3 regions of the Pseudomonas sp. 05N431 genome follow, and region 3 is predicted to be linked to each of the others. Evidence: predicted binding sites of a transcription regulator. Region 3 holds the regulator's gene; each other region holds the start of a gene.
What was found. The regulator FliA, encoded in region 3, starts transcription of late flagellar genes. The targets are predictions, from matches to a motif close to CTAAAGTTTNNNNNNNNNNNGCCGNTAA.

Region 1 (4,217 bases), on a different contig from region 3:
AGGTCGGATTTGCTCAAGGCCAGAACCTGCTCAGCGGGAACATGGCCTTCGACGAATTTGCCGTTGATCACCGCGGTGTGACACGAAGCCAGTCGCGGCGGGACGCCGAGGCGCTGCTTGACTTCGCTCATGTTGGTTTCGACGTGATCGTTGACCTGGAAACCATTGGCTTCCAGGTGCGCGATCCACTTTTTGCAGCAACCGCAATTGGCATCGCGGTGTACATCAATCGGAATCAGCTCGGCGGCCTGGGCCAGGGAGCTGATGAACAGGGCACCAAGGGCGGCCAGACGCAGTGTGGTTTTCATCGGTTATCTCTCGTTGATCATTTCACGCAGCGCATTTTGACCATTTTATCCGATGAAAAAGGCTGCTTATGTTTCAAAGTTATTCATGGATATCCCTTGAAGGTTATGCCCGCGCGAAACGCGCGGGCGGCATTCACGGGTTCACTTGACCTTGAAACGGCCCATGATCGAACTGACCCGGCTATTGGCATCCAGCAACTGGCGCGTATTGAGGTCGGTGGCGTGACCGCTTTGCACCAGTTCTTCGACCATATGGCGGATCTGCACCATGCTGCGGTTGATCTCCTCGGTCACCGCGCTTTGTTGCTCGGCGGCAGTGGCGATCTGGGTGCTGAGGCTGTTGATGTGGCTGACCGAGCCGGCCATTTCGTCCAGCCCGGTGTTGACTCGCGCTGTCGCATCGGCGGCGGACTGACAGCTGGCCTGGGTGTTTTCCATCGCTGCCACCGAAGAGCTGACACCTTGGGTCAACCGGCTGAGCATCTCGTTGATCTCCGAGGTGCTGGCCTGGGTGCGGGCGGCGAGGGCGCGGACTTCATCGGCGACCACGGCAAAGCCTCGACCTTGTTCGCCGGCCCGCGCAGCCTCAATCGCAGCGTTGAGTGCCAGCAGATTGGTTTGTCCGGCAATCGCACCGATCACCCCGAGGATTTCGGTGATGCGCTGGGCGTCCTGCTGCATGCTTTCGACTTTGTGGGTGGCACTGGCCACTTCACCGATCAACGCGATCACGCTGCTCGAGGCTTCGCCCACCACCACCCGCGAGCGGTCGGCGTGTTCGTTGGCGCGCTGGGTAAACGCAGCGGTTTGTGCGGCGTTCTCGGCGACGCTGTCGGCGGTCGAGCTCATCTCGGTGATGGCGGTGACAGTCTGGTCGGTCTCCGAGGCGTGACGCTGCAGGATCTGGTTGGTATGCGCCGAGGTCTGTTGCAGGTTTTCCAGGCTTGAGGCCATGGCGCCCGTGGCCAGGGTGACTTCGCCAATCATGTTTTGCAGGTAGGCGATGAAGGTATTGACCGAATGACCGATCGCGCCCAGTTCATCCTCGGCGCGAATGGTGATGCGCCGGGTCAGGTCGGCGTCGCCGGTGGACAGCGCGTCGATGTTGGCTTTCAAGGCTTTCATGCGTTGGATCAGTTGGCGGATTGCATAGATTTGCAGCAGCACCAGCAGCAAAACCATCGGGATCTGCAACAGGCTCAAGGTGCTCAAGACATCGTCGCGTTGAGCGGTAATCAGTTTGGTCGGCAGGGCGGTGGCAAGGAACCACGGTGTGCCTTCGATCGGACGCATGAAGAAAGTGTTCGCCACGCCTTGATTGTCGAACTCGACGCGTTGCAGCGAAGCATCACGGCGCTCCAGTGCGGTCTTGATCTGCGCCGCAAACGGTGAATTGCCAGCCAATTCACTGATGTTTTTCAGGACAATCGGGCCATTGATGCGTGAGCTGTTGCTGATGATCTTGCCGTCGGCCTCGACGATCAGCATTTCGGCGCCCAGGTCTTTTTCCTTGCGCGCGACCAGGTCATTGAAGAAGCCCAGCGTGACGTCAATGGTCGCGACCCCATACGGTACGCCGTTGCGCGCAATCGCCATGGCGCAGTTGGTGCGCGGTTCGGCGCTGGCGTCGTCCTTATAGGCCGCGGCCCAGGCGCATTGGCCGCGAGGTGTCTGCATACCGCCCTTGTACCAGGACTGGTCGTAATAGTTAGGCGCCGCGTCGCTGTTCCAGAACGTATTGACGGCCAGTTTGCCCGACGCATCCCGGTGCCAGAAGGTACTGAATTTGTTGCGCCCGGCTTCGCGCTGGCCAGGTAACGGCCAGATCCCGCCACCAAACACCTTCAGTTCACCGTACTGGTCCACCAGGCCCGGCAACACGGTGTCGATGGCCGCGCTGTCGAGCAGGGGGATGGTCTGGGTGATGCTGCGTTGTTGCGCTTGAACCTTGTTCAGCTCGCCCTGGATCTGTTCGGCCACTTCGGCAATACGGTTCAGGGCCACCTGTTCTTCCGTGTGCCGAAGTTTCGGCGCGACCAACTGGCTGATGCCCACCACCGTCAAGGCGAATAACAACAGGATGAACAGCACCAGAAACAGCGTGTAACGGGCTTGAATGGTACGGAATGCGGGCATTGAACCTGTCCTTGTGCTAAGCGCTCTTGTTGATTTATTGCGGCGTTTAGCAGCTATCGACCTGCGGCAGGCTGACTTTAGTACCATGGTGCCAAAACAGGCTTTTTATGGACGACCGGTAAGTCACGGGCGTGAGCCATTTCCACGTTCCTTCAGGATTGGCAACGTGGTTTATTTCCGGAGGATTCAAGTGAATTCAATGACAATCTGATTGTTAAACAATTCTTTCAGGCCAATGAATTCAAGGGGTTGGTGGTTTGTATCCTAATTGTACAAGAATTGTAAAAATCAGAAATATTTGTAGTCCGAGGGAGGCTGGCACATTGATACTTACGTACCAATTCATCAGTTGAACAAGGACTTTTTATGGTCACCTTACAAGGACGTCTGCGCGCTTCGGGGCAGTTCCCGGTCTGGCTCACGCCGCGCTCAGGAGCACTCTCATGACGATCGGTTATGTCGGTGGCTGGACCAGCAAGGCCGGATTACTGATTCGCGAGGGCGGGGCGAATGGCGGTAAACCCGTATCGCAGAGCGTCAAGGTCAAGCAGATGCTCACCTTGGTGGGTAACGATCCATTGGCGCTCAACACCGCGAAAATGAACGAGCAGAAGCTCTACAAGAATTTCAAGGGATTCGACCCCGAGACCGTCACGGTCAAACAGCTCGGCAATATCAGCGCCTTTTTGCGCGATCGTGGTTTGATCAGCGATGTGACGGCCCTGACGCTGCTCAACGCTGGCGACAAGTTCGATCGCTTTGGGGTGCCGAAAAACCTGGACGAAAAATTCAATGCGCTGGAGTACTTCGCCACGCAACTGGATAACATCCAGAGCAACAACCTCAAAGGCAACAAGTACGCCAACCACCTGGTTCCCGAGTACAAGAAGGCGATTTACGTACTGCAGAACCTGAAGACTTATGGCATGGGCAATGGCACCGCCGTTCCGAACACCAAGGGTGTCAACGGCAAAGCTTGATCCTCAAGCGCAACAGGCCCGTCATGTACAGCATGAACGGGCCTGCCGATGGCGATGTTATCGATTGAGCATCTGCATCACGTCTTGCGGGTAACGTGCCCCGAGCACCGCGGCATCCGGAAAAATCGCCTCCAGCGCCGACAAGTCTTCCGGGCTTAATACAACGTCCAGCGCCGCGACATTCTCCTCCAGATACTTGCGTTGCTTGGTGCCCGGAATAGGGATCAGGTAATCGCCTTGCGCCAATACCCAGGCCAACGCCAGTTGCCCGGCGCTCACGCCTTTATCCGCCGCCAGCGTTTGCACCTGCTGGACCAACTGCAAATTCCGATTGAAGTTTTCGCCCTGAAAGCGTGGGCTGAAGCGTCGGTAATCATCCGCTGCAAAGTCATCGGGACTTTTCAGGGCGCCGGTCAGAAAGCCTCGGCCGAGGGGGCTGTACGGCACAAAGGCAATCCCCAGGCGCTGACAGGTGGCCAGGCAATCGTTGTGCTCCTGATCGCGGCTCCACAGCGAGTATTCACTTTGCAGCGCGCTGATCGGGTGAACCTTATGCGCTCGCTCAAGGGTTTTCGCTGACGCCTCGCTCAAGCCGAGGTAGCGCACTTTACCGGCCTGGACCAGTTCGGCCATGGCGCCCACGGTCTCTTCGATGGCCACATCCGGATCGACGCGATGCTGGTAATACAAGTCCAGAGTGTCCACGCCCAGGCGTTTCAGTGTGCCGTCGATGGCGGCACGGATGTAGTCCGGTCGGCCGTCGACCCCGCGTGCGGTGGGGTTGGCCGAATCA
Region 2 (4,217 bases), on a different contig from region 3:
GTTGGTTCGGCAGCAGCCAGAAGACCATGGCAAACCCGAGCATCGCCGCGCCACCAAAGGCAATCCCGACCCGCCCGGCCAAGCGTGCATCAAGCAATTGCCCGGCGCCGTAGTGCTGGCCGATGCGCATGGTGATTGCGTACGAGAGCCCCGCCGGAATCATGAACGCCACCGAGACGATTTGCAGGGCGATCTGATGCGCCGCCAATTGCGTACTGCCCATGGTGCCCATGCACAAGGCGGCGAACGCAAACAGGCCGACCTCTACCGCGTAGGTGCCGCCAATCGGCAGGCCGAGACGCCACAACTCACGCAGGTACTGGCGATTGGGCCGTGACAGGCCCTTGCGCAGTGGGTACGCGTCGTAAGCCGGGTGCCGGCGAATATGCCAGGCCAGGCCCAGCGCCATGCAGTTGGCAACGATGGCCGTGACCAGGCCGATCCCCATCAAACCCATTTTCGGCAGGCCGAACATGCCGGTGATCAGCGCATAGTTGAGCAGGAAGTTGGCCACGGTCCCAATAAGGCTGATGACCATTACCGGCGTCGTCCGGCCGATGGCGCTGGTAAAACCGCGCAAGGCCATGAAGCTCAGGTAGCCGGGCAGGGCGAACGGCAGAATCAACAGGAACTGGCCGGCCGCATGCACGTTGCTTTCGGTCTGGCCGAACAGCAGCAACACCGGTTTGAGGTTCCACAGCAGCAGGCCCGCCACCAGCGCCATCAACCACGCCAGCCAAAGCCCGGCCTGGGTCAGCCGCGCGGCGCCTTCGATGTCGCCGGCGCCCTGCCGGATCGCCACCAGCGTGCCGACCGCTGCGATCACGCCAATGCAGAAAATCGACACGAACGAATAGCTCGCCGCGCCCAGACCGCCACCGGCCAAGGCTTCCGGGCTGAGCCGAGCCATCATCAAGGTATCGGTGAGGATCATCAGCATGTGCGCCAACTGCGAGGCAATCAGCGGCCCCGCCAGCCGCAGGATGGCCCAGAGTTCGGTACGTGCTGGATGCTGCATGATCATCACGCTCGTTTAGTCAGATAAATCGGGAAGGGTTGATTCTCGGCGCTCGCAAGCGTTTGCACAAAGGGATAAAAACGATTGCTGGCATGACTAAAACTCATGCTGGAGAGTTTCTGATAAGGTTTCGGGGTCGCGCTATAGGAGCTTTCCCAATGTCTCGCCGTCTTCCTCCGTTGTATGCCCTTCGCGCTTTCGAGGCCGCAGCGCGGCACAGTTCGTTTACCCGTGCTGCCGAAGAATTGTCGATCACCCAAAGCGCCGTCAGTCGCCATGTGCGTACGTTGGAGGAGCATTTTGCCTGTCGGCTGTTTCAGCGCAGCGGACGCAATCTGCAACTGACCGAGGCTGCGCGTTTGCTGCTGCCGGGCGTACGTGAAGGTTTTGGCGCACTGGAACGGGCCTGCAATACCTTGCGCGCCGAAGATGACGTCTTGCGCATGAAAGCCCCTTCAACCCTGACCATGCGCTGGCTGCTGGCGCGACTCAGCCGCTTCCGGCATTTGCAGCCGGGTAACGAGGTGCAACTGACCAGCGCCTGGATGGACGTCGACTCGGTGGACTTCAATCACGAACCGTTCGATTGCGCGGTGTTGCTGAGCAACGGGCATTTTCCACCGGATTGGGAAGCCAGTTACCTGTTCCCGGAACTGCTGATCCCGGTCGGCTCACCGAATCTGTTGAATGATCAGCCGTGGGATGTCGAGCGGCTGGCCAGCACCGAATTGCTTCACCCGACTCCCGACCGGCGTGACTGGCGTAGTTGGCTGGAATGCATGGGGCTGTCGGAGCAGGTGTCGCTCAAGGGCGGGCAGGTGTTCGACACGCTGGAATTGGGGATGATCGCCGCTGCCCGAGGTTACGGGGTGTCGATGGGCGATTTGCTGATGGTTGCCGAAGATGTGGCTCAGGGACGTCTGAGTTTGCCGTGGCCGACCGCCGTCGCCAGCGGTCTGAATTATTACCTGGTCTGGCCGAAAACCCGCCCCGGCGGTGAACGTTTGCGCCGCCTCAGCGACTTCCTCCAGGGCGAGGTCCAGGCCATGGAATTGCCGGATGTCGAGCGTCTCGGCTGAATCGATGTAGCTGCCGCCATGGCGGCCTTGATCGATATCCTTGTGAGTCGCTCAAGTATTCATCCGCGCCGCCGAATCCTTGAAAGTGGAACCTTCGTTCTGAAAGGTTTCGCGCTTCCCCTATTACTGGATATTTTGCCGAGCCACGCGACGCGATCAGGATGATCCGGCTCCTCGGCCAGGAGCTGTCATGTCTCAACCTCGTGCCCGGATCGCCTCACAATTGGGGCTTGCCCTTGCCGTCATCCTGGCGGTCGTCATCAGTGGCAGCACGGTGTTCGCCCTGCGCTCGCTGGATTCTGCCAACCTTGACACGCGTGAAGAGCATCTGGCCAGTGAGGCGCGGTTGCTGGCCGACCAGTTGAGCACTTTCCACGGCACGCTGCGCGAAAGCACCCAGCGCCTGAGCGGGTTGTTTGAAAAGCGTTTCAGCGGCGGTTTGAGTGTGCACCCGGAGCAGCCGGTGACGGTGGCGGGCGTGCAGACTCCGGGTCTGCATCTGGGCAATGAAGTGTTGAACAACAACTTCGACAAGGTCGATGAGTTCAAGCAAATGACTGCCGGCGTGGCGACGTTGTTCGTGCGCAGTGGTGAGGACTTCATTCGGGTCAGCACCTCGTTGAGCAAGCAGGACGGCACCCGTGCCATTGGCACGCTGCTCGACCATGCGCACCCGGCTTATCAGCGGCTGATGGCGGGGCAGAGCTATGTCGGCCGGGCATTGCTGTTCGATCGTTCCTACATGACTCAGTACACCCCCGTACGCGACAGCAGTGGCAAGGTGATCGCGGTGTTGTTCGTAGGTTTCGATTACACCGACGCGCAGAGCGCGCAGTTCGATAACCTCAAGCGCTTCCGCATCGGCCAGAGCGGTTCGCTGGCACTGCTCGATGAACAAAACAAATGGCTGGTGCCGCCGGCCGGTGTGCAGGGGCTGGATCAGGCGACTTCGACCATCGCCGGTTTGGCCAGGACGCCGGGGCAGGGTGCGTTCTGGAGCGACAAGTCAGAAGACTTCTACAGCGTTGCGGTGCCGTTCGAGGGCGGGCCATGGTCAGTGGTAGCGAGCATGCCGAAAAGCGAAATCCGCGCAGTGACCTGGAGCGTCGGTATCCGCCTGGCGATTGGCAGTCTGCTGGCGATGCTGCTGGCTGTGGGCGCGGCAGTCTGGCTGTTGCGCAGCAAACTGGCACCGTTGGGTGATCTGGTACGGCAGGCCGAAGCCTTGGGCGCGGGTGATCTTAGCGTGCGTTTGAACGTGTCGAGCCAGGATGAAATCGGTCAACTGGCGCGCAGCTTCAATCAGATGAGCCAAGCTTTATCGACCATGGTCGAGCACATTCGCAAGGCCTCGGAGGAGGTCAACAGTCGCGCGCAGGCATTATCCGGGTTGTCCGGCGGTGCGTATGAAGGGATGGAGCAGCAGTCCGGTGAAATCACCAGCATGGCCGGCGCCGTGGAAGAATTCAGTGCGACCTCGCTGAACATCGCTGACAACATGGGCAACACCGAGCGTCTGGCCCAGGAAAACGCACAACAGACGCGGATCGGTCGTACGTCGATGGAAGAAGCCTCTTCGTCCCTTGAGCAGATTGCTAGTGCTCTCAATAGCACGGCGACGGTGATCAACACCCTGGGTCAGCGCTCCCAGGAAATCGGCGGCATTGTCGGGGTGATTACAGCGATTGCCGATCAAACCAATTTACTGGCGCTCAACGCCGCCATCGAAGCCGCGCGTGCCGGTGAGCAAGGCCGTGGTTTTGCGGTGGTGGCAGACGAAGTGCGCAACCTCGCCTCGCGCACTCGCGAAGCGACAGACGAGATTTCCGGGATGATCCAAAGCATCCAGCAGGAAACCGGTAACGCCATCAGCACCATGGAGCAAGGCAACCTGCTGATGCGTGAAGGCCTGACGCGCAACGCCAATGTTGCGTCGGCGCTGGCGCAGATCGACGAACAAAGCCGCTCGGCCGGCCAGCAATTCGCTGCGATCACTACCGCCACCCAGGAGCAGAGCAGCACCGCGACCTTGCTCAGCAGCAACCTGCAAAGCATCGCCATGGCCAACAGCGAGCAGCGTGAAGTGGTGTCGAACCTGGCAATTACTGCCAAGGAACTGG
Region 3 (4,217 bases):
AGCTGACGGCTGCCCTGGATTACAAGCTGTCGGCGCTGGCCCCGCGTGTGCCGAATATCGAACTCGAAGACGAGTTGCGCAAGACCCAATCGCGGATCGTCACGGCTCAGGCTGAATTGAGCCTGCGTGGCGACGGTGAGGGTGACGCGAGCGTCGGCACCAATCGCCAGCTGTTCGCCGGCCTGCCGCTGACCGCTGCGGAGCCTTTGATCGAGCCGACCTTTGCCGAGCGGCCGCGTCCTGCTCCGGCGCCTGCACCGTCTGCCGGGGTTGACCCACGAGCGTTCGACTCGATGCGTTTCGAACTCAATGGTCTGCGTGAACTGCTCGAAGTGCAGTTGGGTTCGCTGGCCTGGAACCAGCTGCAAGGCAGTCGCCCGCAGCAAGCCAACCTGTGGCGTCGCCTGCAACGTATTGGCCTGTCCGGTCCGCTGTCGCGCGATCTGCTGGAACTGATTACTGAAATTGAAGAGCCCCGTCAGGCCTGGCGCATGCTGTTGGCGCACCTGGCGCGGATGATCGTGACTCCCGAGATCGAACCACTGGAAGAGGGTGGCGTGATCGCCATGGTCGGCCCTGCCGGCATGGGCAAAACCACGACGCTGGCCAAGCTGGCCGCACGTTACGTGCTCAAGTACGGTGCGCAGAACATCGCGCTGGTGAGTATGGACAGCTTCCGCATTGGTGCTCAGGAACAGCTCAAGACCCTGGGGCGTATCCTCAATGTCTCGGTGACTCACGTCGATCCGGGCCAGTCCCTGGCGCAAGCCCTTGATCCACTGTTGCGCAAGCGTGTGGTGTTGATCGATACCGCAGGTCTGCAGGCCAGTGATCCGGCGTTGCGCATGCAGCTGGAAAGCCTGGCCGGTCGCGGGATCAAGTCGAAGAATTATCTGGTGCTGGCCACTACCAGCCAGAAACAGGTGCTGACTGCCGCTTATCACAGTTACAAGCGGTGCGGGCTGGCAGGCTGCATTCTGACTAAACTGGATGAAACAGCGAGTCTGGGCGAGGTGTTGAGCCTGGCAATCAGCCACGAATTACCTGTCGCTTATCTGACCGACGGGCCACGGATCCCGGATGATCTACATTTACCGCGCCGGCATCAGTTGGTCAGTCGCGCCGTAAGCGTGCAGATGCAGGAAGAACCCAGCGAAGAAGCCATGGCTGATATGTTCGCTGACCTCTACCACAGCCCGGCCAAGCGTGTCGGCTGAGGTAATAATGAATAGATTTGTATCTACATCGATGGCCTGCCATGCATTGTTCACAAGTGAGCGCGCAGCCAGTCATGTAGTCCGCGTCTAAGCAAGACAAGGTAAAGAACGAACATGGGCAGCATGCATCCCGTACAGGTGATCGCAGTGACCGGCGGCAAAGGTGGCGTCGGGAAGACTAATGTGTCAGTGAACTTGTCCCTGGCTCTTGCTGAGCTCGGCCGGCGCGTCATGCTGCTGGATGCCGACCTGGGGCTGGCGAACGTCGACGTCCTGCTGGGGCTCACGCCCAAGCGTACGCTGGCCGACGTCATCGAAGGCCGCTGTGAACTGCGCGATGTATTACTTCAGGGGCCGGGCGGAATTCGCATTGTTCCAGCAGCGTCCGGTACCCAGAGCATGGTTCATCTGAGCCCGGCCCAGCATGCTGGCCTGATTCAGGCATTCAGCGACATTGGCGATAACCTCGACGTATTGGTGATCGACACGGCGGCGGGCATTGGTGAGTCGGTCGTCAGTTTTGTTCGTGCCGCCCAGGAAGTATTGCTGGTGGTGTGTGACGAGCCGACCTCGATCACTGACGCCTACGCGCTGATCAAATTGCTCAACCGCGATTACGGCATGAACCGCTTCCGAGTGCTGGCCAACATGGCGCAAAGCCCGCAGGAAGGGCGAAATCTGTTCGCCAAGTTGACCAAGGTCACGGATCGCTTCCTCGACGTCGCCTTACAATACGTCGGTGCGGTGCCTTACGACGAATGCGTGCGCAAGGCCGTGCAGAAGCAGCGCGCCGTGTATGAAGCGTTTCCTCGCTCCAAATGTGCACTGGCGTTCAAGGCCATCGCGCAGAAAGTCGATACCTGGCCGTTGCCTGCCAACCCGCGTGGGCACCTGGAATTTTTCGTCGAGCGTCTGGTGCAGCAAACTGCGGGTCCGGTTCTATGACAGCCAGCGGTTACAACCTGTACAAGAAGTCGGCGCGTGACGCGCAGTACGAACTGATCGAGCGTTACGCGCCACTGGTAAAACGAATTGCCTATCACCTGTTGGCGCGCTTGCCGGCCAGTGTTCAGGTCGAGGACCTGATCCAGGCAGGCATGATCGGTTTGCTTGAAGTGTCGACCAAATACGACGCGAGCAAAGGTGCGAGTTTCGAGACATACGCAGGGATCCGTATCCGTGGCGCGATGCTCGATGAAGTCCGCAAAGGTGACTGGGCGCCACGCTCGGTACACCGCAATACCCGGATGGTGAGTGACGCGATTCGCTCAATTGAAGCTAAAACCGGGCGTGACGCTAAAGATCACGAGGTTGCGGCCGAACTCCAATTGAGTCTCGACGATTATTACGGGATTTTGAACGACACCTTGGGCAGTCGCCTGTTCAGCTTCGACGATCTGTTGCAGGACGGCGAGCATGAAGGGCTGCACGAGGATGGCGCGAGTGCTCATCTCGAACCGTCGCGCGACCTGGAAGATGAACGCTTCCAGGCTGCACTGGCGGATGCGATTGCCAATTTGCCGGAGCGTGAGCGACTGGTGTTGGCGCTGTACTACGACGAAGAGCTGAATCTCAAGGAAATCGGTGAGGTCCTGGGAGTCAGTGAATCGCGGGTCAGCCAGTTACACAGCCAGTGCGCGGCCCGTTTGCGGGGGCGTTTGGGGGAGTGGCGAGCGCGCTGACAGCAGTGTGGGGACACTGCGAACGAAACAGGCAAGGCGTAAAGCTCTGCAGGTCTCAATCCGTTGTGCTCCAGACAGTCGTTGAGTGCTCTGCCTGATTGATTGAATGGCGTGTTCAGGTGCTGAACGCGTTTAAGACTGCTTGGAGGTCGAATTGGACAAGAACATGAAAATCCTCATCGTTGATGACTTCTCAACGATGCGGCGGATCATAAAAAACCTGTTGCGTGACCTTGGGTTCACCAACACGGTCGAGGCGGACGACGGTACTACCGCCATTCCCGTCCTCAACAGCGGGAGCATCGACTTTCTGGTAACGGACTGGAACATGCCTGGCATGACCGGTATCGATTTGCTGCGCCACGTGCGCGCCGATGAAAAGCTCAAGCACCTGCCGGTGCTGATGGTCACTGCCGAAGCCAAGCGCGAGCAGATCATCGAAGCCGCTCAAGCCGGTGTAAACGGCTATGTGGTCAAACCCTTCACGGCCCAGGCGTTGAAAGAGAAGATCGAAAAAATATTCGAACGCATCGGTTGATGTGCTGAGCCACTGCGCCACGGGGGAGCTATGGAGCAAAGAGAATCTTCACAGGGCGATTTCGAATCGACCCTGAAAAAACACGCTCACGAACTGGTCGAAAGCCTTGAAAAGGGCAGGTTCGGTGACGCTGTGCAACTGATCCATGAGCTCAATCAGACCCGTGACCGCGGCCTGTACCAGGAGGTGGGCAAGCTCACTCGCGAGCTGCACAGCGCGATCGTCAATTTTCAGATTGACCCGCACATGCCGCAAGCCGAGGAAGTCTCTCAGATCACGGATGCCACCGAGCGCCTGTCCTATGTGGTCAAGCTGACCGAAGCGGCCGCGAACCGGACCATGGATCTGGTCGAGAACAGCACTCCGCTGGTCAATGGCCTGAGCACTGACGCCCAGGCCTTGAGCGCGGACTGGGGGCGTTTCATGCGCCGCGAAGTCGGTGCCGAAGAGTTCCGCGAACTGGCCCGGCGTGTCGACGGTTTCCTGACGCGTAGCGTCGAGGAAAGCCAGGTCGTCTCGGGCAACCTCAACGATATTCTGCTGGCTCAGGATTACCAGGACCTGACCGGTCAGGTGATCAAGCGCGTGACTCAATTGGTCACCGAAGTCGAAAGCAACCTGCTCAAGCTCGTACTCATGGCCAGTCAGGTAGACCGCTTTGCGGGTATCGAACATGACCATGAAGCGATGCTGGCTGAAAAAGATCCGCAAAAACATCTCTCTCAGGGTGAAGGTCCGCAGATTCATGCCGATAAAAGAGAAGACGTTGTGTCCGGTCAG

Region 1: AC1DIG_RS08010 (methyl-accepting chemotaxis protein) is a predicted target of FliA. The motif match lies at 2,498-2,525, and genes of this name have one in related genera.
Region 2: AC1DIG_RS23145 (methyl-accepting chemotaxis protein) is a predicted target of FliA. The motif match lies at 2,148-2,175, and genes of this name have one in related genera.

What each region holds. Positions count from the first base shown of each region.
Region 1 is NZ_JBFTMN010000004.1:77,564-81,780, forward strand. Features, by position in the region: gene AC1DIG_RS08005 (DUF411 domain-containing protein) at 1-308, opposite strand, end outside; gene AC1DIG_RS08010 (methyl-accepting chemotaxis protein) at 450-2,444, opposite strand; gene AC1DIG_RS08015 (hypothetical protein) at 2,888-3,424, shown strand; gene AC1DIG_RS08020 (aldo/keto reductase) at 3,482-4,217, opposite strand, start outside.
Region 2 is NZ_JBFTMN010000016.1:29,860-34,076, reverse strand. Features, by position in the region: gene AC1DIG_RS23155 (NorM family multidrug efflux MATE transporter) at 1-1,018, opposite strand, end outside; gene AC1DIG_RS23150 (LysR substrate-binding domain-containing protein) at 1,177-2,097, shown strand; gene AC1DIG_RS23145 (methyl-accepting chemotaxis protein) at 2,288-4,217, shown strand, end outside.
Region 3 is NZ_JBFTMN010000009.1:416,248-420,464, reverse strand. Features, by position in the region: gene flhF (flagellar biosynthesis protein FlhF) at 1-1,217, shown strand, start outside; gene fleN (flagellar synthesis regulator FleN) at 1,332-2,162, shown strand; gene fliA (RNA polymerase sigma factor FliA) at 2,159-2,899, shown strand; gene AC1DIG_RS18470 (chemotaxis response regulator CheY) at 3,066-3,437, shown strand; gene AC1DIG_RS18465 (protein phosphatase CheZ) at 3,468-4,217, shown strand, end outside.